DNA from 3 places in the Clostridium sp. HMP27 genome. Region 3 is predicted to be linked to each of the others. Evidence: riboswitches for the same ligand, from Rfam matches in the RefSeq annotation. Region 3 holds a riboswitch; each other region holds the start of a gene.
The links. Region 3 has a riboswitch for cyclic di-GMP ahead of DP68_RS03050 (methyl-accepting chemotaxis protein). Riboswitches for the same ligand answer to the same signal wherever they lie in the genome.

Region 1: linked by a shared signal. The riboswitch ahead of DP68_RS10920 (methyl-accepting chemotaxis protein) and the one ahead of DP68_RS03050 (methyl-accepting chemotaxis protein) in region 3 are both predicted to bind cyclic di-GMP.
Region 2: linked by a shared signal. The riboswitch ahead of DP68_RS15435 (histidine kinase) and the one ahead of DP68_RS03050 (methyl-accepting chemotaxis protein) in region 3 are both predicted to bind cyclic di-GMP.

What each region holds. Positions count from the first base shown of each region.
Region 1 is NZ_JMFY01000019.1:878-11,513, forward strand. Features, by position in the region: gene DP68_RS10910 (fumarylacetoacetate hydrolase family protein) at 1-283, shown strand, start outside; gene DP68_RS10915 (dihydrodipicolinate synthase family protein) at 323-1,216, shown strand; cyclic di-GMP riboswitch class I at 1,637-1,728, shown strand; gene DP68_RS10920 (methyl-accepting chemotaxis protein) at 1,881-3,869, shown strand; gene DP68_RS10925 (aminoacyl-histidine dipeptidase) at 4,016-5,482, shown strand; gene DP68_RS10930 (methyl-accepting chemotaxis protein) at 5,748-7,754, shown strand; gene DP68_RS10935 (rubrerythrin family protein) at 7,831-8,385, shown strand; gene DP68_RS19610 (hypothetical protein) at 8,632-8,775, shown strand; gene DP68_RS10940 (hypothetical protein) at 8,884-9,684, shown strand; gene DP68_RS10945 (HD domain-containing protein) at 9,927-10,517, shown strand; gene DP68_RS10950 (sensor domain-containing diguanylate cyclase) at 10,566-10,636, shown strand, end outside.
Region 2 is NZ_JMFY01000035.1:34,581-45,216, forward strand. Features, by position in the region: gene DP68_RS19040 (hypothetical protein) at 7-1,038, opposite strand; gene DP68_RS15415 (hypothetical protein) at 1,118-1,906, opposite strand; gene DP68_RS15420 (hypothetical protein) at 1,928-2,686, opposite strand; gene DP68_RS19045 (flagellin) at 2,887-4,560, opposite strand; gene DP68_RS15430 (response regulator transcription factor) at 4,657-5,277, opposite strand; gene DP68_RS15435 (histidine kinase) at 5,274-6,551, opposite strand; cyclic di-GMP riboswitch class II at 6,622-6,705, opposite strand; gene DP68_RS15440 (class I SAM-dependent RNA methyltransferase) at 6,980-8,110, opposite strand; gene corA (magnesium/cobalt transporter CorA) at 8,215-9,174, opposite strand; gene DP68_RS15450 (Zn-dependent hydrolase) at 9,504-10,636, shown strand, end outside.
Region 3 is NZ_JMFY01000003.1:93,760-104,395, reverse strand. Features, by position in the region: gene DP68_RS03050 (methyl-accepting chemotaxis protein) at 42-2,063, opposite strand; cyclic di-GMP riboswitch class I at 2,222-2,305, opposite strand; gene DP68_RS03045 (hypothetical protein) at 2,625-2,927, opposite strand; gene DP68_RS03040 (hypothetical protein) at 3,038-3,751, opposite strand; gene DP68_RS03035 (DUF2383 domain-containing protein) at 3,914-4,390, opposite strand; gene DP68_RS03030 (hypothetical protein) at 4,548-4,778, shown strand; gene DP68_RS03025 (LysO family transporter) at 4,959-5,234, shown strand; gene DP68_RS03020 (lysine exporter LysO family protein) at 5,237-5,836, shown strand; RNA gene ssrS (6S RNA) at 5,914-6,106, shown strand; gene DP68_RS03015 (Cof-type HAD-IIB family hydrolase) at 6,186-7,013, opposite strand; gene DP68_RS03010 (hypothetical protein) at 7,098-7,280, opposite strand; gene DP68_RS03005 (response regulator) at 7,345-8,127, opposite strand; gene DP68_RS03000 (histidine kinase) at 8,120-9,826, opposite strand; gene DP68_RS02995 (iron ABC transporter permease) at 9,934-10,636, opposite strand, start outside.

The DNA of each region.
Region 1 (10,636 bases), on a different contig from region 3:
AGTGCATAAAAGCGAAATACCATTTCCGATTGAACTAAATGTTTGCAGCAGAGTGAATGGGGAATTAAGACAGAGCTCTAACACTAAGTATTTTCTAGCGGATATCCCATCTATAATATCTGAAATTTCTAATGGGATTACTTTAGAACCTGGAGACATAATTGCTACAGGAACTCCCGCTGGTGTTGGATTGGGATTTAAGCCTCCACGCTTTATGAAAGCTGGAGATGTAGTAGAATGTGAAGTTCAAAATATTGGTGTATTAAGAAATATAGTAGAATGAGAAGCATTTTAAGAAATAATAAAAGGAGTGTATATATTTATGAAAGCAAAATGGTTAACCCCTGTGGTTACTGCATTTGATAAAGATGGAAATATTGATCATCAGGCAAATAAAAATGTTTATGATCATTTAATAAATGGTGGAATAGATGGTATTGTTGTAATGGGAAGTACTGGTGAGTTCTTTACAATGACTATGGAGCAGAAAAAAGAACTTATTAAGCTTGCTGTAGAATATGTTAATAAGAGAACTAAAGTTTTTATTGGTACAAGCTGTATGTCTGCAGATGAAACTATAGAGCTTTCAAATTATGCTCATGAAGTAGGTGCAGATGCAGTTATGATTATTAGCCCATATTACTTCAGTCTTTCAAGAGAAAGTATTGAACTTTTTTATGATATGGTAGCAGATGGAACTAAGGCAAATATTTATTTATATAACTTCCCAGATAGAACTGGATATGATTTAACACCAGAACTTACTTTAAGTTTAGTAAGAAAGCATAAAAATATCGTTGGATATAAGGACACAGTTACAGAAATGGGCCATACAAGAGCTCTTATAACTACAATGAATAAAGAGTTCCCAGATTTCGAAGTTTTCTCAGGTTTTGATGAAAACTTTGCGCATAATATCTTAAGTGGTGGAGCTGGATGCATTGGTGGACTTTCAAACCTTGCACCTGAGGTATGTTCTGCTTGGGTAAAGGCTATCGATGAAAGAAACTTTGAAAAGACTTGCGAAGTTCAAAAGACAATTAATGAAATGATGGCAATTTACGATATAGGGACGCCATTTATTCCTATCGTTAAGAAAGCAATGATTTTAAGAGGAATCGAAATGGAGGAATATTGTACGATTCCATTCATTCAAGCAAATGAAGAACAAACAGTTAAGATTAAGATGCTAATGGAAAGAACAAAGTTAATATAAATTTGGACAACAAAATTATTAATTAATATAATTGAATTATGTACAAAGTTAGATTGATATCTAATATATAAAATGAATTTGTGATAAAAATTGTGGATAAAGTGCAGAGTTTACGCGGCACTTGTTCACAATTTTTTTATTATATTGTGCATTGAGTAGAAGCAGTTATATACAAAAGGCTATTGTGTACTATTCTATACAGATTTTGATGTTAATATGTGATAAAATTATCATTATTTGTAGAATATACTCTAAAAATGTTGCATTATAACATAATTTGTTATAATATAACTTGGGAGGTAAAAGGAATATTTTACATTAGTATCCAATAAATAAACCTATTTGCCTTTTAAAACATAAGACATTATATAAAAATGTAGCATAAATAATAAATTACCAAAAATAAAAAATTACATACATTAATTAAAAGGGCAAACTTACCGAAAGGTAAGGACGCAAAGCCAAGGGCCTAAGTTACAAAGTAACATGTAGTATGGTAGCCAGCTGCACAATATTGCTAAGCAACCCCCTTTTATTTGTGTTTTAAAAAATAAAGGGGGTTTATTTTCATAAAGTTTTACATCATGTATTGATCTATCGATTTAAAGAATTAAATGGAGGGTTTAGAATGAAAAATGAAAAAGGATTCAAATGGAGATTTGAAATGAAAAGTATTAAAACAAGGCTAATTGTTTACTTTTCTATATTAATTTTATTGTCATCTACTGCTTTGAGTATTATTTCTTTACAAAGAGCAAGCAATTCTCTTAGAAAAGAAGCAGAAAAGTCACTTAGCTCACTAGCTATTCAAGGATCAAAAGTAATAGCAAGTAGAATTGAAACTCAAAAGCTAACATTGGAAATGATAGCATTGAGAGCAGATATCCAAGGCATGGATTGGAAGATACAAAAACCTGTGCTGCAAAGGCAAATAGAACGAACAAATTTTATTGATATTGCTGTTGTTCATCTTGATGGTACTGCCTATTATAGTGATGGAACAACCAGCCAATTAGGTGATAGAGATTATATAAAAAAAGCTTTAAGTGGTGAAACTAACATATCTGATTTGTTAGTTAGCAGTGTAACCAATGAACCTGTATTAATGTATGCTACTCCTATTAAAAATGGAGGTAAAGTTGTAGGGGCATTGGTAGGCCGTAGAGATGGAATTTCCTTAAGTAACAGTGCAGATGATATAGGGTATGGTAATGAAGGATATAGCTACATAATTAATATCAATGGAACTGTGATTGGGCATCCAGATAGAGAAAAGGTGTTAAATCAATATAATCCAATTGAGGAAGCAAAGAACGATGAAAGTCAGAAGTCAGTAGCGGCATTGCTCGAAAAAGCATTGACAGAAAAGACTGGAATTAGTGATTATTCTTTTGAGGGAAAGGATTTGTATGCTGGATATTCACCTATTGAAGGTACTGACTGGATGCTAATTATTACTGCGAATCAAAAAGAAGTTTTATCTGCAATTCCTGCATTACAAGCAACAAATATTATAGTTACGATTGTTATTTTATTAATAAGTATTGCCATTACATATTTAATTAGCAATTCAATGGTAAAACCAATCATTGCAACTATACAACATTCTGAAAAAATAGCTAATCTGGATGTTACAGAAGATATTCCTGAAATATTTCTTAAGAAGAAAGATGAAATTGGGGCCTTAGCAAAAGCGCTTCAAGATATAATTAATGGTCTTAGAGAAATTATTAGTCAAATAAGTAATTCAGCAGAACAAGTGTCTGCTGCTTCAGAAGAATTGACAGCCACTTCACAACAATCAGCAAGCTCTGCAGAGGAAGTGTCAAGAACAGTTGAAGAAATAGCAATGGGAGCATCTGATCAAGCACGAAGTACAGAAAATGGTTCTTCAGAGGCTGCTCTATTAGGAGAAATAATTGAAAAAGATCAAGAGCATGTAAAAGCATTAAATAATGCTTCAAATAAGGTAATAGAAGTTGTTAATGAGGGATTAAAAGAGATTGACAATCTGTCAAAAATAACAGAAGAAAGCAATGATGCAACACAAGAAATATACGAAGTTATATTAAAAACTAATGATAGTTCTAATAAAATTGGCCAAGCAAGCAGCGTGATTGCCTCTATAGCAGAACAAACTAATTTATTAGCACTAAATGCAGCAATAGAATCAGCAAGAGCGGGAGAAGCAGGAAGAGGTTTTTCAGTAGTAGCGGAGGAAATTAGAAAATTAGCAGAGCAATCCTCAACGTCTACAAAGGATATTGATGGGATGGTTAATGAATTACAAAGCAATGCCAAAGATGCTGTAAAAACCATGGAAAGACTATCTAATATATCTAAAGAACAAGTAAATAGTGTAGTTAATAGCAAAGATAAATATATGTTAATTGATGAAGCTATGAAGGAAACGGAAAAAGCAGTTAAGCAGTTAAATGTTTCAGGGGAAGAAATGGAGAGAACAAAGCGTGAAATACTAGATGTTTTACAAAAACTTTCAGCAATTGCCGAAGAAAATGCTGCTGCAACTGAAGAAGCAACAGCCTCCATGGAAGAGCAATCTGCTTCTATAGAGGAAATTGCAGGCTCTAGTGAGAGTCTATCAAATTTAGCTCAGAATCTACAAGCAATTATTATGAAATTTAGATTTTAAAGTTAAAAATAATATTGATTAATATTACTCAGTATATAAGTAGGAACCTAAGCATCAAAACCGTCGTAGTTTCCTTTTTTATGTATTAAATTTAATTCATATGTTAAAATTACTATAATAGATAAATGAAACTAAGGCGTGAAAGGATGATTAATTTGGATAACATACTTAAGGATTTATCTCCAAGTTTAGTATTTAAATATTTTGAGGAGATAAGTAGAATACCAAGGGGTTCTGGAAACGAAAGAGCTGTAAGCAATTATTTAGTTGAATTTGCAAAGGTACATAATTTAGAGGTAATACAAGATGAAGCATTAAATGTAATAATTAAAAAGGATGCAACTAAAGGATATGAAAATGCTCCAACTGTAATCTTACAAGGCCATATGGACATGGTTTGTGAAAAAAACAATGAAACAGAGCATAATTTTGAAAAAGACCCTATTAAGCTAAAAGTAGAAGGCGATTTTATAAAAGCAACTGGAACTACTTTAGGAGCAGATAATGGTATAGCAGTAGCTTATTGCTTAGCTATACTTGCAAGTAGCGATATAGAACATCCTGCTATAGAAGTTTTAATTACAACTGAGGAAGAAACAGGAATGGGAGGGGCCTCAAGTGTTAAGGGAAAAAATCTTTCTGGAAAGATTTTAATTAACATTGATTCAGAGGAAGAAGGGGAACTTTTATCTTCCTGTGCTGGTGGTGTTAGAAATAAAGTTAGCATTAAGTTAGAATTAGAGGAAAAGAAAAAAGGTTTTATGCTCTATAAGTTTATTGTTAAGGGCCTAAAGGGCGGACATTCAGGGATGGATATCGATAAGGAAAGAGGGAACTCTAACAAGATTATAGGAAGAGTTTTAAATGATATAAATTCACAAATGGAATTATACATAGCGGAAATAAATGGTGGAGCAAAGATGAATGCAATTCCAAGAGAAGCTGAAGCTATAATCCTTATTGAAGAAGAAAATAAAAATACTCTAAATAAAATAATTAAAAAGTGGCAAGATACCTTAAAAAATGAACTTAGGGCTTCAGATTCAGGAATAACTGTACAGTTAGAAGAAATGGATATAAAGATAGACAAGGTATTTTCTAAAGAACTAACGGATAAGGTTATTACAGTACTTATGTTAATGCCACAAGGAGTACAAACTATGAGCATGGATATTAAAGGATTAGTTCAAAGTTCTACAAATCTAGGTGTAGTTACAACTGAAGATGATAAGATAACATTTGAAAGTGCTATAAGAAGTTCTGTGAAAACTTTAAAGGATAGTATAGTGAGACAAATTGAAAGCATATGTAAGGTTGTTGGTGCAACTATGAATTTAGAATCTGATTATCCAGCATGGGAGTACAGGGAAGATTCATATATTAGAGAAGTATTTAAAAATGTCTATAAGGATATGTATGGTTTAGAACCAAAGGTAACAGCAATACATGCAGGCCTTGAATGTGGAATACTAAAGGATATTCTTGGGGATATAGATATGATTTCCTTTGGACCAAATATGTATGATGTGCACACCCCTGAGGAAAAGTTAAGTATTTCCTCAACTGAAAGAACATATAAGTACTTCTTAGAGGTATTAAAACAAATAAAATAATATATAAATTTCATATTTGTAAGAGGCATATCTTGAAAGAGATATGCCTTTTATATTGTCATAATATAAGGAATGATGACTGAAGTGTAAAGTTGTTTATTGACATAAAATAACCGAAGTGATACCATTAAAATATTTATACTTATAACAATCGTTAGCGAATAACGATGGAAGTTAAGATTATATGTAAATTGATGTTAGAAAGGTCTGTAAGGGGCGAGACCTTTTCTAACATGAAAATAAATATCTACAAGGGGGACAATTCATGAAAAAATCAAGGAATAGCAGACTCAATGGATCTATAAAAGATAAATTGATATTCTTGCTTATAGGAATTATAGTAATTCCTATTGTAACTTTAGCACTTATTACTTATTCAAATGCAAAGCATGTATTAGAGTCTGAGTTTAAGAAAAACTCTATGCAGATGGCTGAAAAACTTAGTTCAATTATCGAAACTTATATTACAGAAAATGAAAACAATATCAATATGTTAAGTAATAATTTAAACATAAAGAATGTTTTAAATAATAAGCCTGAAGAACTTGTTTATACATATAATGCACTGCAAAGTTATCAGGAAGTGCATCCAGATTCAATGGCGGTTTATATTGCAACGCATGATAAAAAGTTATTTGTTTATCCAAAGGTTGATTTGCCAAAGGGGTTTGATCCAACAGCTAGGCCATGGTATCAAGAAACTATGAAAGCAGGTAAAATGACTTGGACAGAACCTTACTTGGATGAAGCATCAGGGAAATTGACTGTTACAGTTGCAAAGCCTGCAAAGAATTCTAAAGGTGAACTTATAGGCGTAGTTGGAGCTGACATATCATTAGATGTGTTATCTGAACTTGTTAGTGAAACTAGGTTAGGAAAAGAGGGAAACTTCTTTATAGCTAACAATACAGGGAATATATTAGCTCATACAGATAAGGAGTTTAATAATAAAGAAATACCAGTTAAAGATATTTTAGATGCAGTGATAAGTAAAAAGTCAGATACTATTGACTACAGTTATAATGGTAAAAATAGCTTTGCTGTTATTACTACTAATAATAAGACAGGATGGAGTATAGTAGGAGAAATGAACTACTCTGAAATACAGGAAAGTTTATCAGTTATTTTTAAGGTAATATCCATAGCCGGAATTGTTATTATAATACTTGCCGCAATGCTGGGAATGGTTTTCTCGAAACCAATGATTATATCTTTGCATAAATTAGTGGAGGATATGAAAGGAATTGGTGGTGGTGATTTAACAATAAGAAGTGCTATTAAATGTAATGATGAGATAGGTATACTTGCTTCAAATCTTAATTCCATGTCTGAAAATCTGGGGGAATTGATAAAGGATATAAGCAATGTATCAACTGAAGTCACTTCAGCGGCAGATAGCTTGGCCTCAATGTCAGAAGAAAGCAGTGCTTCTACAGAAGAAATTACAAGAGTTATTGGAGAAGTTTCCAATATAACAGTAGAGCAAGCTAAAGGAACTGATATGGCACTTAGTAAGATTAAAGAATTGTCAAATAGTATTCAATTAGTTGCCGGTGCTATTAATGATTCAAAGGAGATATTTGATGAAGTTGATAGCTTAAGCGAAAGGGGTATTGAAGTAGTCCAGATGTTAACTAAAAGCACTAAAGAAAACGATGATGCTGCCAAAAAGGTTTCAAAAGTAATCAATGAAGTTGATATCAAATCAGATGAAATTGGAAGTATTATAGATACAATAGAAAAAATTTCAGCACAAACAAATTTACTTGCATTAAATGCTTCCATTGAAGCAGCTAGAGCGGGAGAAGCAGGTCGTGGATTTTCCGTGGTTGCTGATGAAGTAAGAAAGCTTGCGGAACAATCAAAGGATGCAACAAGTAAGATAAGAGATTTAGTAATGGGAATTCAATCAGGATCAAAAAATGCAGTTAACACCATGGAGTTTGCAAATGAAATAGCTAACCAACAATCAAATGCAGTGGTAAAAACGGAAGATATATTTACTAAGATAACTAATATGGTCAACAAGCTAAGTGGGGAAGTAGAAAAGATTGTTAGGCTAAATTATGAAATGACTAGCAAAAAAGATGAAATAGTAGGGGTAATGGCGAATATAGCAGCATCTTCGGAGCAAACCTCAGCTTCTACTGAAGAAATATCGGCATCTACAGAAGAGCAGCTAGCAATTAGTTATGAGGTTTCAAAGACTTCAGAAGAACTTAATAAATTGTCTCAAAAACTTAATGAAAAGATAGAAAGTTTTAAGGTGTAGTTTATAAATGGTATATAAATTTAACTTAGGCATAATAATATACTTGGAATAAATTATAAGAGAGGATGTGTTTATTATGGCACTAAACAATGCAATGACTGCTGATTTTTTACGTTCGGCATATGGTGGAGAAAGTATGGCACATATGAGATACCTTATATGGGGCGAATATGCAGAAAAGGATGGTTTCCCTAATATAGGAAGGCTTTTTAAAGGAGTAGCATATGCAGAATGGGCTCATGCTAAAAATCACTTTAATGTACTTAAAGAGCAAGTAGGAGATAGTACGGTTGCAGCGGGAGCGGTATTTGGTCATACTAATATAGTTGATAATCTTCAAGGAGCAATTAACGGAGAACTTCATGAAGTAGATCAAATGTATCCAGTATATCTTGAAACTGCAAGATTTCAAAATGAAAAAGATGCTGAAAAGGCATTTCATTATGCTCTAGAAGCTGAAAAAATCCATGCTAAGTTGTTTCAAGACGCTCAGGATAAAGCTAAAGAAGGAAAAGATATTGAAATAGATACTATTTATGTGTGTCCAGTTTGTGGATATACAGAAATTGGGGACAATGTGGAAAAGTGTCCAGTGTGTGGTGTAAAAAAAGATATGTTTAAGGCATTTTAAAGTGAGGCACGCTAAAGATTGTGAAAGGAAGTTAATCTTTAGCGTGTTTGCTTTTATGAATATTAAGATCATAGCGTATATAATAAAAAGTCATAAGAATAGATTATCTATTTTTGTGACTTTTTTCTATGGAGATTGGTCAATAATAAAAATATACATAAAATTACTAAGCGATATTGTTCTATTTTAATTTTATAAATAATAAGAATGTATTATTTAAAGATATTAAACTAGGGGGTAAGTTATATGAAGAATAAGTTTTCAAAGTTATATTTAGAGCTTGTAGAGTGGAGAGATGATGAGATTAAGTACGGGAATATGGAAAAAGCTAAGAGGATTCAAAAGGTAATAAAAAGGAAAAAGGCAATGATTAAATTATATATACAATAAATTCACTTAAAAGCTAGAATAATAACAAGAGATTTAGCATATTATTTTGTATAAGGCATTTGTAAAAAGTAGAGTCACCTCGGGGATAAAAAAAGGGGGAGAATACGTATGAAAAAGACATTAGCATTACTTATGAGCGTAATAGTATCAGGAGCAATATTTATACAATGTAAGCAAGCTGCTGTTAGTACAAGTAGTAATATAGCAGAGATAAGTAGTGAGGAAAATAATATATCAAAAGCTCAACAAGCTGCAGAAGAGTTTGTAAAGGAATACTTCACATACAATCCAAATACTATTGGAGAAGTGCTGGACAAGGCATCTTCTTACTTTTTAAATCCAAAGGATATTTTAGATGGAAAGGATTTTCAAGTAAAAATCATAAAATCAAAAAATGAAGTATCCACATATATTTTATCTACGCTTGGTAGCAAAATAGAGGAAAACATTAAAATTGATAACAAAGAATATAAGTCATATGTATTAAATTTTAAAATTGATTATATTTTAGATGGCAAACCTATTTACCAAGAAATTAAGTTAAGAATGGTTAATAAAGATGAAAAGTGGTTCATAGCTAGTTACGAATACAATGTTCTTCCTGAAATAGAAAAAGCCATGAAGGAAGGAGAAGATTTTGCAAAAAAGAATAAAGGAAAGCTTCCTTCTGAGTCATTTGCAAAAACACATCCTGTTGAATGTGGAATATATTATATAGCAAGTAAATTTCAAAAAGAACATATAGATCAATATGGAATTGAGTTTGAATTTTATAATATCATAAATGATAAGGATTTTGAGTTGATATTTAAAGTTAATAAGGACAATAAGGAAGAAATACAAATTATATATGTAACAATGCAAGATGATAAAACTTATAAGGTTGTTAGAGAGAAGACTATAAAATAAAGTTGTGTAGCAGAAAGTTGCTTCGCAACTTTTTTGTTTCTATAAGAGAATGTAATATAATGATGTTCCAGATCAAAGAAATTTTCGGTTCTTAATTAGCATATGGCTAGTATGAAAGTTTCATTGATTTTATAATTTCCAAAGAGTATAATTTTTTTATAGAAAGCTGTCCTATAGATGGCTTTCATACATATTAGGGCATAAACATAAATCATTAATTATAAATAATGGGGGAAGAAAGTATGCTTAATGAAAGACTTTCAAAGCAAATACAGTTTATTTTAGAAATTGATAAATTAAAACATATCTTTAGGCAAAATATTGTTACAGGAACAACAAGAAATGAAAATGATGCAGAACACTCATGGCATTTAGCTATTATGGCAATGATGCTTTATGAGTATTCAAAGGTGCCTGTAGATGTATTACAAGTAATTAAAATGGTTGTAATACATGATCTTGTTGAAATTTATGCAGGAGATACATATTGTTATGATGAAAAGGGCTATGAAGATAAAGCAGAAAGAGAAGAGAGAGCAGCTGAAAAGCTTTTTGGAATGTTACCAGGGGATCAGTCAGAGGAAATTTGGAATCTTTGGCGTGAGTTTGAAGAATTAAAAACTTCAGAAGCTAAGTTTGCTGCTTGTCTTGATAGAGTTCAACCACTAATTCTTAACTATAATACTAATGGCCATACTTGGAGAAGGCCAGGAGTAACTAGTGAAATGGTATTAAAGAGAAATGAATTATTAAAAGAAAATGCTCCTGAAATTTGGGAATATGCTAAGGAAATTATAGAGGATTCTATTAAAAAGGGATATTTGAAACGTTAAAGTTGGCTTAATTTTAATGGTTTTAAATTAAACTTTGGGGGCTAATTTATGAAAAACTTAGAGTTAAAGTCTTTAAGGATCGTAGAAAATATATTCATTCTAACCATCATAATATTATT
Region 2 (10,636 bases), on a different contig from region 3:
ATCCTCCTATTTGTCATTACCATTAGTCTTCTCTTCACTGCCACCATTATGATTTTCATTGAAATTTGAATTCATAGGTTCTTTGTTATCTTTATTACCATTGTTTGATTTATCTTCTTTATACTCTTTACTCTTATCTTGATCAGTATCCTTAGGTTTTTCTTCTTTTACATTACCTATTTCACTATCTTTGTCATTTTTAGCTTCTTTGCTGTCTTTTTTATCCTTTATATCTTTATCCTTGTTATCTTCTTTATTATCCTTATTCTCTTTACTATCTTTATCTTCTTTAACCTCTTTGTTATCAGAGTTTTCCTTATTATCTTCACTTACAGAAGAATCGTCTCCTGAAGGTTTTGGGTCTTCAACCTTGTCTCCCTCTGTTTTAGTGTTATCTATGTTATCTTCAGAACCTTGTTCCTTGTTATTTTCATCTTTATTTTCATCCACCTTTGGCTGTTCTGGCATAGTTGGTACTGGATTTTCTATTGGCTTAGGATTTGGCACTGGTTTTACAACTACATCTGGAACATACTGTAGTCTTGGAGCTTCATAATCTTCTCTTAATTCATCCATTGCATCTTTGGCATCTGACAAAATAATCATTAATTTTTCTCTTACCTGCTTTTTATCCTCTTCATTTGAAAAATTAGTGTTCTTAATAAGTTTGTTAACATGCTCTTCAATTTCTTTTTGTCGATTTTTTATCTCCTTTTCGGTATACTTGTCTAGCTCCCTTGAGGAAGCATCCATTTTATCTTGAAGTCCTGTCCTTAAATGATCCTTTTCAACTTCTAAATCACTTGCTAATGCAGTTGATATGGCCTTTTGAGCAATTTCAGCCTTTTTATTGTACCAACTTGTAAGAAGTCCATTTATATCTGCATCTGCAAAAGAAACTGAAGAATTTATCACAAAAGCTGCACCAAGAGCTGCTGCTCCTAAAGCTACCTTCTTTCTAAACATTTCTGCCTTTTGCTCTCTTCTTTTCTTTCTTTGATTTTTTTCCTTTTGTAATCTTTTCTCTCTCTTATTCATCCTCATACCACCCTTAATGTTTTATAATCCAAAACCCTAAGAGAGGGTTTTGGATTATAGAAAATAACTTATGGTTAAATTATTTTGCAGTTTCGTCAAATATTCCTTCTGCTAAGGCATCTAATGCAGTTTTTGCTTCTCCTTCAATTTTTGCTCCCTCATCTGTAATTGCTTTCTTTTTAGCAGCTTCTAAAGTATCAGTATCTGTTTTTATTTGAAGTTTTTTCTCAGAAATTTGATCATCAAGATGTGCTTTTACTTCATTAGTTGCAGCAGTTTCTTCAGCTTTTATTAAGTCACTAAGTTCCTTCTTTGCATCGACAATTTTCTGTGTTAAAGCATTAATTGCATTATCTTTAGTAGCAGTTACATCTTCATTAACCTTATTGAAGGAACTTGTTCCTTGATTATCAAGTGCTTTCTTTATATCTCCATTTGCATATGCCTGTGCTGAATCTGCATATCCATTAATCGTATTATTATATCGACTTACTGTAGTATCATATTGCCCTGGAGCACTTGATTTTATCTGATTAACTTTGTTATTTATATCATTTATATGCAAATCTAATTCTGCACCAATTTCTCTATTTGCTCTTGCGATTTCATTAGTTCCTGTATCAGTAACATTTGTTACTGAAGTATTTTTAGTACCATTGAACCAGCTGGTCAATTCTCCAATTTTACCGTTTCCATAAATAGATAAATCTTTCCATACTTGGGCTGAAGATGTTGAAAATTGCTTATTGTACCATGATTGTAACTGTCCTCCCGCATTTGTGTCAGCAAATACTGTTCCTGCTCCTCCTAATATACTTGCAAATACAACTCCAGCTATTACTTTGTTCTTTAATTCTTTTGATATCATTTTAAGTTCCTCCCTAAATTCTTAATTATTTCTTATATTTAAAATAATATTTAACATTTCTTGTTGAGCTTCTTTTTCAAGCTCGTTTGACTTTTCTTCAATGGATTTAATTTTTTCATCTGCATATTCTTGGCTGTTTTTTTCTATATCTTTTCTCACTTCTTCTATCTTTTTATCTAAGTTTTCTTTAACTTTATTTTCTGCATTTTGTTCATTTAATTTTATTTCATCATGTATTTCCTTTTTTGAATCTTCAATGGCATCTTTTAACTGTTCTTGATTGTCTTTTGACGAACTTTCAATAACTTTACTTGTATTAACAACAACTTCATCAAGTTCATTATTTAACTCAGTTAAGTAGTCTTTTGTCTCATCATCTATTGCTTTATCAATTAGTAAATTTTTTTCTCTTATAAATTTATTAAAATCCTTAGGCATTTGTTTATTAATCTTGTTTTCTGCGGAATTAATTTGAGTAATATAATCATCATTGTAAAGTAATATACTTGATCTAGAGTTTAAGATTGTATCTTCTTTAACTTCTTTTATACGTCTCGTTGATTTTTTTATAAGTTTATCTGTAAAGTTACTTAAATCATTTGTTATCTTTTCTTCTTCTGGTTCTACTACATTTTTATTTAATTGCTCTATAGATTCATTAAATTTTTTATTATACCAACTTGATAATGCAACCCCTGAATTATTAGCAGCCCAGGCTGTCCCCACAGACATTGAGAAAGCCACAGCAAACGAAGTAATAATTACTTTTTTCTTTTTCATTTCCTTACACCTCCTTTTGTGTCTCCCCCTCTCGTCTACAGTAATATTTTAACAATTTTAACACCTTAATTACATCCGCCATTAGTGTAATTCTTGGTATACTTAAGTGTAATAATATATACCTCCTTTGATACTAAACTAAAGTTTATAGTTACTATCATTTAGAATAAAAGTGCAAAATAAAAAGACCTTGGCAGGTCTTAATTGCTCATATGAACTAATAACTTTAAAGCTGATTCTGGATTAACCTTAGCTTGCTTAGATAAAGCTAAATTTACTTTTCCCAATATGCTATACTTTGTAAAGATCATAATTTCTCTCGCTATATCTGCATCTTGTATTTTGGAATAAGAAAGAGTTAAATTACACTGATAATTTTCTTGATTATTACATAAATACTTTAAGGCATTTTCATGTGCTCCAATTTCTCCTTTTTTGGAAGAGACGTTATTTAAAACATACTGAATCTTATCAATGGATTCCTTTGCACTTTCTATAGCACTTAAATTTACTTTATCAAGTTTCAATCCTTCGATAGTTGAATTAAATAATCTAATAATATAAAACTCATTTAAATTTGCTCCAACTTGAATTTTTAAACTATAAGTCCCACAATTTTCTATAGGTGGAGGTTCCACTGGATCCTCAGGAAACTCTAAAGTAGGTGGAACAGACATACCAAAAAAAGTATTTACTTCAAAGGAACTTCCTGAAGATACTGATCTTGAATTCCACATAACAGAATATCCACTGTCTGTTATCTTTGTAGATGAGTTTGACGGAGCGTAATCCCAGTTGCATGTATTACTATAATTTCCTACTACAAACATAGAAGGTTCTTCAATAATGGCAAAATCTCCTGTGGTTTTTAAAATACCCGTAGCTTGAAACTCCGCATTAGCTCCAGAACCAGTATTTTGATTGTATACTACAAAGCTATTTGGAATATCCCATGTATACTTAGTTTCGTTTTCCAATATAGCACCATTTACTATGAAAGGAGCCGCATCATCATTCCCAAGTTGAGTATCCACATGAAACTGCAAACCTATATTATGAACTTTTGAATCATTGTTTTTAATTGTATACTTTACTTCATATTTATCCTTAATAATTCTTACGCATTGAGTAATCTCAACTTTCTTAAATGAAACATTATATACGGTTTTATATGTATCCCCTTCCCTTATGGTATTAGCAATATCTAAAACTCTTAGTCCAAAAGCCGCTCCATCAATACTGACTAAAGGCATAGATGTACTCCCATCCCCATACACCAATATTTGATTATTATCTGCTGCTGTTGCTGGATAACCATCCTTGGTTTTAAACTGAAACTTTCCTTCTGCATCTACTGCTCCATCAAATACTAAGGTGTTAGAATAATCAAAATCTGCCTTAGTCATTAGTATATCTGGATTCGATTTATTTATATTTATAGCCACTATATCACTGTCTCTAGACTTATTTAGTAGCTTTATGGTGTTAAACTCAGTATTATTTGCTATATCATTTATTCCATTTTTAATTTGTTCTACTTCTAAAACTATCTTTTTTCTATCGTCATCACATAAGGTTCCATTAGAAGCTTGAATAGCAAGTTCTCTCATCCTTTGAAGGTAGCTTGTTAATTCATTTAATGCACCATCCATAACTTGAAGCATGGACATGCCCTCTTGAATATTTCGCATAGCTTGTTGAAGTCCTCTAATTTGTGCCTTCATTTTACTAGCCATGACAAGTCCTGCTGTATCATCTGACGCTTTGTTTATTCCTAGTCCCGAGGATATCTTTTGAATTGAATTTTCTTTTAGCATAGTAATTTTTTTTAAGTTATTATATATATTTAATGTACTTATACTATTTATTCTCAAAAGCTCCCTCCTCGCCATAAATTTTTTAGTACTTGCAAATCATATAAAAATTTTAATTACACTTATGAAAAAAACGCCAATATAGGCGGACATATTTCAATTTTTTATTATTCCACTGCTTACTGCATAAATTGCTGCTTGGGTTCTATCTGATAACTCCAGCTTATTTAAAACCTGGCTTACATGTTTTTTCACAGTGTATTCTGTTATATAAAGTTTTTTAGCAATTTCTTTATTGCTAAGTCCTTTTCCTAAAGATATAAGCACATCCCTTTCTCTTAAGGTTAGGCAATCTATAGCAATTTCATTTTCTGCACTCATAATGTTTTCAAGTATTCCAGGGTCATAATACTTTCTACCTTTGTATATGATTTTTATTGCATAACATATTTCTTCTGGAAGAGCATTTTTTAAAATATAGCCATCTACATTTGCTTCTTTACAATTCTTAAAATCCTCTTCACTAGCTGAAGTAGTTAGAATTACGAATTTACAGTTACATTTTTCTCTCTCCAACCTAGATATTATATCCAGTCCTGAGCTTATTCCGAGTCTTAAATCAATGAGAGCTATATCTGGCCTAGTACTTTTGATAATTTCTACTCCATTTTTTACATCAAATGCCTCACCCACTACCTCTATTTCTTTCTCTAGTGCTAAAATTGTGTTTAAACCTTTTATTACTAATGGGTGGTCATCTATAACAACTACTTTCATAATAGAACTTCCTCCTCATCATTAGATATAATATATAACTTAGGTATAATTATATTAATAGCCGTCCCTTTATCCCATTTACTATTTATTTGGAATTTACCATTTAATCCTTTTGTTAGACTTTGCATATTGTAAATTCCAAGCCCTAAGCTTTTTTCTGTATCAAGCTTAATGTAATTAAATCCTATGCCGTTATCTATAATAGAAACTTTAATTAAATCATTTTCAATTATTAAATCAATATTTAAGATAGTACATTTACCATGTCGAATTGCATTTCCTGATGCTTCACATACTATTCTATATAAAGCTTGCTTCAAATAACATGGTATAGTATACTCATCACCTTTAATCTTAAGATTTGTCTTTACACAATTTAAATTTGATAAACAATTTAAATACTCTCCAATTTCTAGCCGAAAGCTTTGTTCCTTTTTCTTTTTTGAGCTTAACTTATATATTGCATTTCTAAGTTCGCCCAAGGAATATCTGGCTGTACTTTTAACAAATTCTAAGTTTTCCTTTACTTCTTCTTCAGTCATATTATCTAAATTATTGATTACATTATGAACACCACATACCATACTAAATAGTTCCTGAGATACAGTATCATGTAGTTCATTTGCAATTCGATTTTGTTCTTCTGTAATCATTATGTGATTTAAACTTCTCTCTATTCTAAGTCTTTCAAAAGTTCTAGTACTTAATTCGGATAAAAATTTCAATTGCTTTTCATAAGCACTAGAGTTATTTACAAAACTATCTTTTTTAATTCCTAGAATTCCATAAATTTTAGATACTGATTTAACTACAGAAATTAAATAAGTTTCATTACAAATTTTCACTTCAAATAAAATTTCCATATCCTTTAGATTGGCATATAAACTTTCCATTTTACTTTTAATCTCTAGGTTTAATTTCAAATTATGTTTTTCTGTATTTACCATAAAGATATCTTCTTCGATATTACTTTTTAACCAGAAAAAACTTAAGCTACTCCTAGTTATCATTCTTGTATAATCAACAAAAACTTCAATTATATTTTTCAAACTATCATTACATTTAAATTCTTCAACCATTAAATACAAGTCCATAATATATCTAATAGTATCTATTTCACTTCTTAATCCAATACTTTTAATATAATTTAAAGAAAATATTTTGTTTAATTTATTTACAAATTTACTTCCATAACTTGTCCATAGCTTTTTTCTGTCTATCGAAAAAGAATTACCAGCACTTTTAACTTGTTCTATTCGTTTTTCATGGATCATTTATTGGCCCCTCTCTTGTAGCAGTTTAAAGCTTTTAACATTATTTTAAATACGCAAAAAACCGCCTGATTTCTCAGTCGGTAGGGTGCACTACTAGCTCTTTGCATTCTAAGTGCCCAAATAAAGAATGCATATCATCACTCCCGATATCCTAATTATAACCATTTTTTCCATTTAGCTCTATAAGCTTTTTCCGTCATTTCTTTGTATACCTTGACAAATAAATTAAATTTATTATAAGAATGTTACATTTTTGTGACAATACTGTTACAAGCTTGTAGAATATATTGACCTATTGTTGATAAAAATCTTACAATTATATTATTAAAAGGTAGTATAAAAACATTATGTTTTATACTACCTTTTTTTACGATTATAACTTATATATTTATAAAATTAGTATTAATATAATTGCTTATCTTCAAAAGTTATCTTTTTTTCTCAGGCTCTGCTCCTAAGTACTGATAATAATAGCATTGAATTCTTCCATTATAAAGCTTTCTATTTTTATTTGATTTTTCACCAAATAACTCTTGAAATTTAGGGTGAGAGGTAAGTACAAAATATGACCAATCATTTAAATCTGTAAAAACCTTTCCCATAACCTTGTATAGCTCTTCAACTTCTTTCTCTTCCCCAATTCTCTCGCCGTAAGGAGGATTTGTTACTATAAAGCCATATCTTTTCTTACTACTAAAATCTCTTACATCCATCTTTTGAAAGAATATATTTTCCTCAACTCCTGCTTTTATAGCATTTGCTCTTGCAGTAGCCAATAATCTTCCATTTATATCAGAAGCAAGTATTCTGAATTCCTTATTATTAATTGAATTTTTAGCATGCTTTCTTATATCATCCCATAAGCCCTGATCTATTATATCCCATTGTTCTGATACAAAGCTTCTATTAAGTCCTGGTGCTATATTTCTTCCAATCATTGCAGCTTCGATGGCTATAGTTCCTGAACCACAAAGAGGATCTGCAAGCACTCTTGAAGGTTCCCATTTACTTAAAAGTACTAATGCTGCTGCTAATGTTTCCTTTAAAGGAGCTTCTCCTGCAAGTTCTCTATATCCTCTTTTATGTAATCCTGGTCCTGATGTATCTATAGTTAATGTAACAATATCTTTAAGTATTGCCACTTCAATTTTATACTCTGCTCCACTTTCAGGAAATGTGTCCATTCTATATTTTCTTTTCATAGATTCAACTACAGCCTTTTTTACAATAGATTGACAGTCAGGCACACTATAAAGTTTAGATTTAACCGACTTACCAGTAACATGCATAAACCCTGTTATAGGTATTATGTCTCCCCACTCCACTTCTTTAGTTCCCTGAAAAAGCTCTTCAAAAGATTCCGCTTTAAATTCTGCCATTTTTATAAGAACTCTCTCTGCAGTTCTAAGCCACATGTTGCAGGTCACTATATCCATTTCGTCCCCTTCAAAGGTTACTTTTCCATTTTCTATAGTTAAATTATCATATCCTAATTCTTTTAATTCATCAGCTACTACCTTTTCAAGTCCAAAAGTAGACGTTGCAATTAGTTTATACATATATATCTCCACCTTTAATTAGCAATTTCAATTTTAATAAATAGGTTTTACTTAGATTTCCCATTATGATTATGTATTATCAATTATATATTGTCAATTTTAAATTACTTATCAATATCAAACCATCCTTTTTGTTTAAACCATAAAAACATAAAAACGCCTATGAGTATCATTATCCCCCATACTATAAAATATCCATATCTCCATTTCAGTTCAGGCATATTTTCAAAGTTCATTCCATATACACCTACAATGAAAGTTAATGGTATAAATATTGTAGATATAACTGTAAGCACCATCATATTTATATTCATTTTATTTGAGTTAGTAGATATATAATTATCTCTTATATCCGCAGTAATTTCTCTACTTTCTTCAATCATATCTGATAACTTAAGCAAATGATCATAAATATCCCCAAAGTACACCTTATGATCTCTTATCCAACTCAGTCTTTCTGAATTCAACATTCTATATAGCAAATCTCTCATAGAAGTTATAAGTCTTCGTAATTTTAATAGGTCATTTCTAATTGAAAATATTTCATTTATAAGACAATGTGCAGATTTTTTTTCCTCATTACTGTCTATTATACTTAATTTATCTTCAATTTCTTGTATAGCAGGAAAAAACTCATCAACTATTTTATCTAATATTAAATATTCTACGTCAACAGGTCCCTTATTCCATCTATTTTTACTACATACAAACTTATTCCATGCCTCATCTATTTCGTTGCAGTTTTCCCTATGCAGGCTAACAATAAATCTTTCTGATATAAATATTCCTACATTTTCTGACAAAAGTGTCTCATTATTTAATGCGTTGAATATAAAGAAAGCATAGTTATCATAGTAATCCATCTTAGGTCTATGGTGAATTTGTAACGAATCCTCTATGGATAACTTATGAAAGCCAAATACATCCACTAAAGCTTTTTCTTCATCCTCTGAAGGATTTTCTATATCAATCCAATACCAACTTATTTCTTCATCTTCTAATTCATTTATAGAAATATCTTCATATAATTTTAAATCTTCTTTTATAACAGCAGTACGAATCACGTATACACCCCCAAATTAATTATTAATTTTAGTCATGTAGTTGTCAATTAAAATTTGCTTCACCTTTTTTATATACTTTATGGGATTTTCTATACATATTATTAGTATAAACGTTTACTTACTTTTTTAAGTAGTAAACAAAGTATATATTGAACATATTACTTCATATAATTCTATAAAAGTTGGATTTCCTAAATACTTATACTCCTTCTTTACTTAAGGTTTTTGAAAAATTAACATTATTTGAACTTTATACATACCTTCAACATATTTTTAAATAATTCCTTATATAAATATATATACAACAAATTGAGGAGGAGATATTTTATATGTTTTATTGTGACGTGAACAAAGTAGAAGAGAAGATTAAAACCTTTGCCAAATTCGGTGATGCAGGTCATGGAGGTATTACAAGATACTCTCTATCCCCTGAATCTATTCAGGCAAGAGATGAATTTGTGAAAAGAATGACAGCAATTGGTGCAATCATTGAAACAGATGACTTGGCAAATATGTATGCTACAATCCCTGGTTCAGATCCTAATACAAAAAGAATCATAATGGGATCCCATTGTGATTCCGTTAAAAATGGTGGTAACTACGACGGTATTTTAGGTGTTATAGGCGCTATGGAAGTTCTAGAAACAGTTGTTAATCAGAAAATCCCTCATAAGCATCCGTTAACAGCTATGATCTGGACAAACGAAGAAGGTTCTGAATTCCCTCCATGCATGATGAGCTCTGGTACCGTTTGCCACGACTACATGCCTGAAAGATTTAGAGACAACTTTGAATTCAATAAAATGATGGCTTCCAAATCTATTTTGAACCCTGAGATAACTTTTGGTGAAAAATTATCAACCTTTAAGTACAAAGGTAATAAAGCTAATAGAATTAACCCCGACCAGTATAAAGCTATGTTTGAGCTTCATATTGAACAGGGCCCTATCCTAGAAGATGCAGGAAAAGACGTTGGTATTGTAACTTGCGTATTAGGTCAAATGTTGTACAGGATAAAATTCTATGGACAAGCTGCTCATGCTGGTACTTTCCCTATGAAAAAAAGAAGAGATGCTTTCCATGCTGCATCCGAAGCATTATGTTATCTTCATAAAGAAATTGATAAATTAGGCCATGAAGATTTGGTTTATACAACAGGAGAAGTTGTAATTCATCCTTGTGTAAATACAGTTATTCCTGATTTCTTCGATTTTTCCATAGATGTAAGACACGAAAATGCTGATGTATTAAACGCAGTACGTGATATCTTGTTAGGTCTTGCTGATAAAGAATGGCAGGGCTGCAAGTGTGAAGTTGTTTTAGGTTGGAACCGTGACACCGTATACTTTGATAAAGAACTAGTTGATTATGTAAAAGAAGCAGTAGAGGAACTTGATATTCCTCATATGCATATTAATTCTGGTGCTGGGCATGACGCACAATATATATCTTATATGATTCC
Region 3 (10,636 bases):
TTTAAATACTATAAAACAAATTTTATTATGGCGACTATATTTTACAATTTAAATCTCATGATGATAGATTGTAAATTTTGTGCTAGCTCTGACATTCCTTCGCTGGAACTTGCAATTTCTTCTATCGAAGCAGCTTGTTCTTCAATAGAAGCTGTTACTTGCTCTGTAGATGCAGCATTTTCCTCAGCAATAGCAGCAAGATTTTTTAAAGTATTTAGTATTTCATCTTTTATTTTTTCCATTTCTTCTCCTGAAATATTTAACTGTTCTATTATTTTTTCTACTTCTTCCATTGATTCAGCAATTAACATATATTTATCTTTGCTATTGATTACACTATTTGTCTGCTCATCAGTTATGACTGATACCCTTTTCATTGTACTTACAGCATCTTCAGCATTCCTTTGCAATTCATTAACAATTTTATCAATATCCTTTGTAGAAGTTGACGATTGCTCAGCTAACTTTCTTATTTCCTCTGCAACTACCGCAAACCCCTTACCTGCTTCTCCTGCTCTTGCAGCTTCTATAGCTGCATTTAGAGCCAACAAATTAGTTTGTTCTGCTATGGAGGCAATTACATCACTTGCTTGTCCAATTTTAATAGAACTATCATTTGTCTTTAATATAATCTCAAAAATCCCTTTTGTTGCATTATTGCTTTCTTCAGTTATTTTAGATAGTTTATCTATTTCTCTTAATCCTTCTTCAACAACCTCTGTTACCTTATTTGAAGCAGCATTTAAATTTTGCATATTACTTTGATCTTTTTCAATAGTTTTTTCTAACAAATCAGCCTTTAAAGAACCTGTTTCTGTATTTCGTGCTTGCTCTGAAGCACCCATTGCTATTTCCTCAACAGTTTTGGAAACCTCTTCTGCAGCAGTGGCGGATTGTTGTGATGCAGCTGTCAATTCTTCCGAAGCACTAGCCACTTGTTCTGAAGAATTCCCTATTTCTTTAATTATTTCTCTAAGGCTATTAATTATATTTTGTAATGCAGTGGCTAAAGTTCCAATTTCATCTTTTTTATTTATATAATTTTGAGAAATATCCTCAGTAATATCCAAATTAGCTATCTTTTCTGATTGTTTTACTATTTTAATAATAGGTTTTACAATTGAACTGCCGATTAAATATGTAATAATGATGCTTATTACCAAAACAATAAACATAACTGACACGATAACACTTATTAGTTTCGGAACCTCAGACAAAACTTCCTTTTGATTAGCAGTGATAATAAGCATCCAGTTAGTACCTTCAATAGGAGCATACCCAGCGTACATATCATTCCCATTAAAAGAATAGGAACTAACTCCCGTATTTTCCTGAAGTACCTTTTCAATCATTGTTGCTACTGATTTCTGATTTTCATCATTTTTTGCTTCATTAATTGGATTGTATTGATTTAAGACCTTCTCTCTGTCTGGATGACCAACTACTGTTCCATTGCTATTAATGACATAGCCGTATCCTTCTTTACCATATCCAGTATCATCTATAACTTTGCTTACAGAATCCCCATTTCTACGACCTATTAAAGCTCCAACTACTTTCCCATCCCTTTCAATGGGAGCAGCATACATAAGAACAATCTCATTTGTCACACGACTAACTAACAAGTCAGATACATTTACTTGACCATTTAAAGCTTTTTTCACGTAATCTCTATCACCTAATTTACTAGTTGTTCCATTTGAATAATGAGCAGTTCCATCAAGACCAACAATAGCAATGTCAAGAAAATTTGCTCTTTGTACTTGCCTTTTTAGTATAGGCTGCTGAATCTTCCAATCCATACCTTGAATGTCTGATCTTAGTGCTATCATCTCCAAAGCCTTTTTTTGAACTTCAATTCTACTTTGTATTACTTTTGATCCTTCCTTGGATAGAGAAAGCAGTGATTTTTCTGCTTCTACAGTAAGAGAATTGCTGGCTCTAACTATAGAAATCACCCCTAGCGAAATAGAGGAAAATAAAATCAATATGGAAAAGCATACTATCATCTTTGTTTTGACACTCTTAGAACTTTTAATATTCTTAATTCTAATTCTTTTCATTCTGATGCCCCCGTCTCATGCTAATTATTTTGCTTTTGATATATTTCTATTTTTCAGTTTGAAATTAATATATTTTTTCTAACATCTTTAATACCTCCTTTCAAAAATAAAAACCCCTTTTATTTGAAAAACACAAATAAAAGGGGTTACTAACAACACTATGCAACCGGCTGCCATATTTTTTTCAATTTAGGCCCTTGGCTTTGCGTCCTTATCTTTCGATAAGTTTGCCCTCTTAAATTAATGTATATATTTTTATTTCTAATGATTAAGTATTTCCACACAATTTAAACATACTTGTGTAAATTATACCATTTAAGTATATTTTACACAATACCTTTTGGTACAAAACTTTTCGACATATATTTGATTTTTATATTTTGTAAATTTTTTAATTTTACCAAACTTTTATATTTAAATTCAAAATTTTATCGTTGTTACTAAACCAAATAACATAATACTTAAATCATTAATCAACTCATACATTACTAACAAAAAAAATAATCATTAAAGTCGGATATTTAATTTTTCCGTCCTTAATGATTTCTCTCATTTTCTAATTTATTTACTTTTATGTGATTTTTCTTCTATAGGTTTGAATACCCATTCATAACCACCTTGTGCTGTCATGGTAATTAAAATAGCATTAATAAAAGTTAATAACAGCTTAGATATATCAAATGTACCCGACATAATTTGATATCCTATAATAAGTATTAATGAGTATATAAAAGCTACATATTTTGTAGGCAGCCCTTTAAATACCTTGTCAATTAAATCTTTTGTAAATTCAGTAATAAGTACAACTACAGCCACCATACCTCCGAATGTTGAAAGATAGTCTAATGTTATTAAATTATCCATAATAAAATCCCCCTATATTTTTATTAAATTATATTATTTTTAAAGGAATCTTATTACAAACTATTTTATATAAATCAACATCAATGTTTATTGATGCTCTTTGAATCTTTTTATAAAATATGACTTCTTACAAAAGTCAAAATGTCTTTTGCTCCTGTTCTTCCTATAATGTCTTTTAAATAACCCAACCCTTTACAAAAATCTATAGTTTTATTAGATCTTACTTTTACTTTTTTTCTTTGTCTACCAACTGCCAATTCAGCATTTAAATTTCTCAAATCAATAATTTCTCTATGTTTAATACCTCTTAATATTTCCATGGAAATTTCTCTACTAAGATCCTCAACTGAAAAATATGTATTTTTATCATTTCCTTCAAAGCATTTATATATTATGTTTTTTAAATTTTTATCTATATTCTCTGGATAATTATCTTCTATAAAAATATCTAACACTGTACGCGGCATCTTTCCAGTAGCCATAAAATACATAATCTTGCCTACGTTGTATAAATCATTTTGTTTACTAAGCTTCCATAATTTATAGTTTCTTAAATTATCATTCTTATTGAGCAGCATATGTGAATAGCTGTTTTTTTTAACTATTTTAACCTTATTATTTTCCATAATAATTATATTACGCGGATTTAGTTCTCTAAGAGTAATAAAAAAATCTTCTTTATGAAATTTTTCTATGATATCACACAAATTTAATGTAATTTTATATATTTCATAAAGATTAAAACTTTCTTTACCTCTTACATAATCCTCTAATATTTCTTCTTCTACTAATTGCGCATCCTCAAAAGCTCCAGTATTGCTCACTTATATTCCACCTTTTGTACTAAATCTCTTGTAACTTATCTTTTAATATATACGTATAAACTTGTTATTTTTGAGGTGTACAATTCTTATTTAATAAAATTTAAAATGCCCCATTAGTTCAAAATAAACCTAATGGGACATTTTAAGTTATGATATAGTTTATTAGTGCAGTCTAGTAGTATTATTATTTTCATATTTTTTCATTATTTTTTTTACTCTTCTTAACTGATTGCCATAGTCACTTACAACAGCCTTTACTTCTTCTAATAAACTTAAATCTAAGTCCTCATTTTCATCTATAAATTTCCCACCTTGATATATACCCATTTCCATAGCCTTTATGGCATGCTGGCAAACTTCTAAATCTGTATTTACAGGTATTAATTTAACCTTTTCAAAGAATTCTCCCATAGTTCCCATTAACCCAAGAGTATCTGCGGCATCTCCGCCTATTTTTTCTATTATATTGGTTATAGCCTCTTCATGTCTTTTGAAAGATTCTAGAATTGTTTTTAGTTCATTTTTAAGTTCTAAGTCTTCAGCCTTAGTAAGATAATCTTTAAACGTACTTCCACCCATATGTATTCCTTTTAAAAACTTATTAATTTCCTTCATATCATTCCCTGATTTTGTAATCATTTTTTTCACCTCACCATATTGTCTGTAGTCAGAATTCTTATTATTCTATAACTTTCATTTGTTATAGGAATAATTGATTATATATCTTCACAAAATAATTAAAGTGTATTAAAAACGCTGTAATTAAGCGGAAAAGAAATATAAAGAGGTGTTTATTATGGATTTTACAAATATTAAGAAGGTTGAAGATTTGACCATTATGAGTGATACAAATAAAAGATTAAAAGAGGGTTGGCTACTTATTGGTACATACACAAATAGTTATGACCCTCAATCCAATCCAGGTGAAAATACCTTTCACTATGTGGTAGGTCTTCCAGATGGAATTGCCTACACAGATATACCTCAAAATACTTATTATGATCATCCAGAGGATCTTGAAACATAAAACTTTACTACAACTATTAAACAGTAGAACCCTTAAACTTAAACACTTTAAGGGTTTTTTATTTGTTTAAAAATGGCTTTTCAACCACATCTATGCTATTATTATAACATTGGACAACTTCAAAATATAAAAAAATATACAACAAAGTAATTGTTATTCTAATAAAGGGAGGAATTTTATATGTGGAAAATTCTTTTATCCTTGGTAGTAGGAGCTATCATAGGGTATTTTTTTAATTTATCTTATAAACAAAAAAAGACAAATAGTAAAGTCCAGCAGTTTGCTGTGGTTTTTTTACTCTTTTCTATGGGAATTTCCGTTGGTGCTAATAAATCAGTTGTAGCTAACTTAAAAAACATAGGGACCACTGCTCTTACTTTTGCAATTTTAACATCTTTATTTAGTATAATATTGGTTTTTATAGTGACTAGTAAATTCATGAAGGGAAGTGACTAGACGTGACAATTGTTTTACTTGCAGCTGTGATAGGCGGGATTTTATGTGGTTACTATTTCGTTCCAGAGAATATAGCAAATAACATTAGCATTATCAGCAGTTTTGCACTTAATCTTACAATTTTATCCGTTGGAATTGATGTGGGTTCAAACAAAGGGCTTATAAAAGATTTAAAAAAAGCAGGTTTTAAAATATTATTGGTTCCCTTTTCCATAGTTCTTGGAAGCCTCCTTGGAGGTATTATGACATCAATAATTTATGATTTACCAATAAAATCAGGTTTATCAATAGCTTCTGGCTTTGGATGGTATAGTTTATCTGGAATAATGCTTACAAACCTCGATAGTGCACATGTTGGAACCATCGCACTTCTTACAAATATTTTTAGAGAATTAATTGCGGTAATATCTATTCCTATTATTGCATCAAAATTAAATCATTATACTGCCATAGCTCCAGCTGGTGCTACATCTATGGATACCACTCTTCCACTTATCTCGGAGGTTACTTCCCCTGAGGTAACGATAATATCTTTTTTAAACGGGGTGGTATTAAGTTCTTTAGTTCCTATACTTATTAGCTTTTTTTATACGCTATATTAGGTTTCAATTATCATGCACATAACACTTGCATATAAACTTTAAATATGTTATTATAATCTCACAACTTAGATAGATTACTTTTTCTGAAATATTCGTTAGGCTCTTATTTTGAACCTACATTTTAACTTCGGGAATCCAATATTTAGATGAGGAAATGTACCTTCTTATGAGTCCTTTTTACGGCATTGAAGGCGATTGATGCATCTGTGAGGATACCCACCTATCGAGAGATAGGTGTCAAAATTAGAGTACCGGTATTTTGGATATTATCTTTAAAGATTGTAAGCCAATACTTGATTATATCAAGCGTTGGCTTTATTATTTTTACATTCCTTTTTTTCTTTTACTATCAATCTTTTAATATAAAATTATTAATAGCATAAGCAATACCTGACTCATCATTTGATTTAGTTATATATTTTGCATGTAATTTAATACTATCTATAGCATTCTCCATAGCTATAGGCATCCCTGCACATTGAAACATCTCTAAATCATTATTATTATCTCCAAACGCAATCACTTTGCTTAAATCCACATCTAGTTTTTCTGATAAGATCTTTAAAGCATTACCCTTTGAGATATCAGATGCCATAATATCTAAAAGTCCATTAAATGAGCTTACTACTGTAAGATTATCAAACTTTGAGAACTTACTTTCTAAAATCTTAAATTTTTCTCCATCATCACAAATTAATAAAACTTTTAAAACATCAATATTATCAGTGTTTTTAATTGTTATATCATCTATATACTTTATAGGGACATACAAGTCCTTGGGAAGATGATTATTTAAATTTTCATAATGCTCTGCTCTAGGATTGTTTTTATTAGAATACACTAAATCAGTTGTATAAATAAGAAAATTTATGTTGTTTTCTAAACAATAAAATATTATATTCCTTGAAGTATCTTTATCAATTATTTTTGAATAAAGTATTTCCCCTGTTTCTATATTCTTAATTAAGCCTCCATTGCAAGCTATAATGTGTCCCCTTAAATTTAACTGCTTTATATAAGATTTCACTAAAAGATCAACTCTTCCTGACGCAATAATTATTTCTAGTCCTTTTCTCTCTAGATCTTTTAAGGCTTTCTCATTTTCTTGTGATATAATACCTTTTGAGTCCAAAAGTGTTCCATCCATATCACATACGCACCACTTATACTTAATCATAAGTCCTGTCCCCTTTGTCACTAAAAAATTATAGGTGTATATAATTAAAAATTACTACACCAAAATTATATTGTCATTATATTTTTATTTTTGAACTATTTTATTTATAATTTTTTCTTCCACAAGTTCGCTTTTACTAAAGCCTCTTCTAAAATATCGTATTTGTTTATATTTGATTCCATTCATCTCGAAATCTAAAACATCTATTCTCTCTCCGCTGTAAACCACAGGTTCCTTTTCACCTTTTATAAATACATGTACTTCCATAAGTAAATCACATCCTTAACTATATGTTTATCTAAGATTATTATATATATTAAATGTATTATCATCAATTATTTATATCTAAAAATTTACTCGGAGAATAACCTATATACTTTTTAAATACTTCAATAAAATATTTATAGTCCTTAAACCCAACTTCTTCTGCTATCTCATAAATCTTTAAATTCCCTTGCTTCAATAATGCAATAGATTGCAATATACGATAACGATTTAAAAAATCATTAAAAGTATAGGAAGTTTCCTCTTTAAATTTAGTATTAAGATAAGCAGAAGAAACATTAATTTCCTTACTTAAGTCTTCTAAAGATATTTTACAATTATATTTTGTTTCAATAAATTTAATCATTTTTCTCACATACTTTGTTTTAAAGGTTTGCTTTTCATAATACCCTATATCCAATACCTCTGAAGATTGCATATTACTAAATTTATTCATAACTTCCTTAATCTTATTTTTTGATTGAATCTTTTCAGTTAATTTCTCAATAGTTTCGTAAAGATATTCAAAATCTATAGGTTTTAATAAGTACTCCGTAACATTTAATTTTATAGCCTTTTTAGCATACTCAAATTCGCTATATCCTGAAATTATAATAGTTTCGTATTCATGTTCAAATATGGTTTCTTCTAACATCTCAATTCCATCTTTATATGGCATTTTTATATCTGTAATTACAATGTCCGGCTTTATTTCTTTGATTTTTTCTATACCCTCTTTCCCATCACTAGCTTCTCCTGCTATAACACAATTTACCTTCAACCAATCCACCATGTAAATTAACCCCTTGCGTATTATATCCTCGTCTTCAACAACCAGAATTTTATACATCACCATCACCTGCTATTATTGGAATTTTTAATATTATCTTTGTTCCGGAGTCATATTTACTATAAATATTTAAACCATAATCCTCCCCATACATTAATTTAATTGCTCTATTTACATTATATAATCCTATGTGTTCCGGCATAGCATACTCATCATTTAATATATTCAATAACTTTTCCATATCATTTCTTTGTATCCCCTTTCCATTATCTTCAATGGAAATTTCAATTCTATTCTCCACTATTTCTCCCCTAACATTTATTATAAGTTGAGCAGAATCCTTCATACCATGAACTAAACTGTTTTCTACTATTGGCTGTATAATTAATTTAGGTATTTTGCAAAGCATCAATTTTTTATCTACGTGAATATAGTATTCCAACCGATTATTATATCGAATCTTTTGTAGCATCAAGTAATTGTTTACATACTCAATATCTGTTTGTAATTCGACTTCAGAACTGCCGTAATTAATGCTGTATCTCATCAACTTAGCAAAGGAAACTAACATCTTTGAAGCTTCCTCAGGATTTAAAAGTATTTCATAGCGTAAAGTTTCTAATACGTTAAATACAAAGTGAGGATTTAATTGCCCTTCTAAATGTTTTATTTCCATGATTCTTTTTCTCTCAGAAATTTCTTTATTTTTATCAATTAAATATTGCACTTTAGTTATCATATTATTAAATTTATTATAAAGTATTTTGAATTCTTCAAAGGTATCTAAGCTTATTCTATATTCTAAATTCTCACTAGCACATTTATCTATAGCTTCTAACAAAGTATCAATTGCATTGATATTTTTATTAGTCATTTTATTAGCTAAAAAGCTTACTAAGATAATCACAAAAAAACCAATAATACAAATAATTATTACTCCAAAAATCAGCATTTGCTGCTGCACAGCAATAGAAGACATTGTTATTATTCTTATATTATTTGGTAGTTTATTATTTATGTTAGTATAATAAGATTTCTCATTAAGCTTAGTAATGTTATTTGAATTTATATCGGGGTTAAACTTCCCTGCAGAATCTATTAAATTATTATTATTAGAATATATTACATTATCAAACCTGTCATTAATACTTATAATATCCGCATCTGTGTTAATTACAAAATTATTTATATCACTATCTCTTAATTGAAGCATTAAATATCCTATAATACCATCCTTATCTGCAATACATTTAGCAAATGCGTAATCAGACCTTTGTCCATTATGATATTGTGTTTTATTAATAGTAGCTAACACTTCATCCTTTTCCTCATTTATCCTATTAATAATATCCCTTATTTCAGTACTGTTTGCAGAAATCAAAGTATTAGATTCATATAAATTAGTTGCCTTAATATTTTTATCTGCATCAAAAATTATAAAATTTGATTTAATATCTTGTCCATTTGAAAAATTATATAATAAAGTAAAGGCTTCCTTTCTGTTTTTTCCACTACCTATAAAATCTTTTATAATTTTATTTTGCGATAGCTTTTTTGTGTTTTCATAATATATATCATATTGCTGTTGAAAAAAATCACTTACTTTCCTATTCCCTGATTTATTAGTTTGAATAGAAGATAATTTGAAATTTATAATCATAGAAGTAATAAACAATATGAACACAAAAGAAATTAGTATTATTGCATATTGTATAAATGAATGTCTCATATAATCCTTGAACCTAGAATATTTATTCATTATTTATCCACCTACAAACAACCTTTTTATATAAATTATACCATATCAAGCGAAAATAATAGGTCCCCAGTTTTCGAAGTCCTATTATTTACTCTTCATAAAAAGTATTATATACTTATTTCACGTTTACCAGATATCTTAAAAAATAATAGAAGCGATACTACAGCTGTAAGTGTTAATACAGTAGAGTAAGCAGAAGCATTACCATAATTTCCACGAATAACTTCTGTGTATATTGAAACCGTAAGTGTTTTAGTTTTTGTAGTATATAGTATGATAGATGAACTTAACTCACTGATTACAGTTATCCAACTCATTATCGCCCCTGCAAGCACTCCTGGCAGCATCATAGGTACTGTAATTTTCGTAAAAGACTTTATCTCCGATGCTCCAAGACTTATAGCTGCTTCCTCCACACTAGGACTAATTTGTCCTATTATTGCTGTACTTGAACGTATAGTATAAGGCATTCTCCTAATTGCAAAAGCTATAATCATAATGGCAGCGGTACCGCTTAACAGTAAAGGTTTTTTATTAAAACCAAATAAAAATGATATACCTAGAACGGATCCCGGTATTATATACGGAAACATTGTTAGTGTATCTAATAAATGAGTAAAGAAATTTTTCTTCCTTACAGTTAAATATGAAATCAGAACTCCTATTATAACAATAATAGCTATTGCAACTAACCCAAATAAGTAAGTGTTTCTTATAACAGAATTATCCTTTGCAAGCAAAGTAGCTTTATAACTTTTTAGCGAAAATCCTTTTGTAAATACCTGTCCTCCATTATTATTTAAGAAGGAT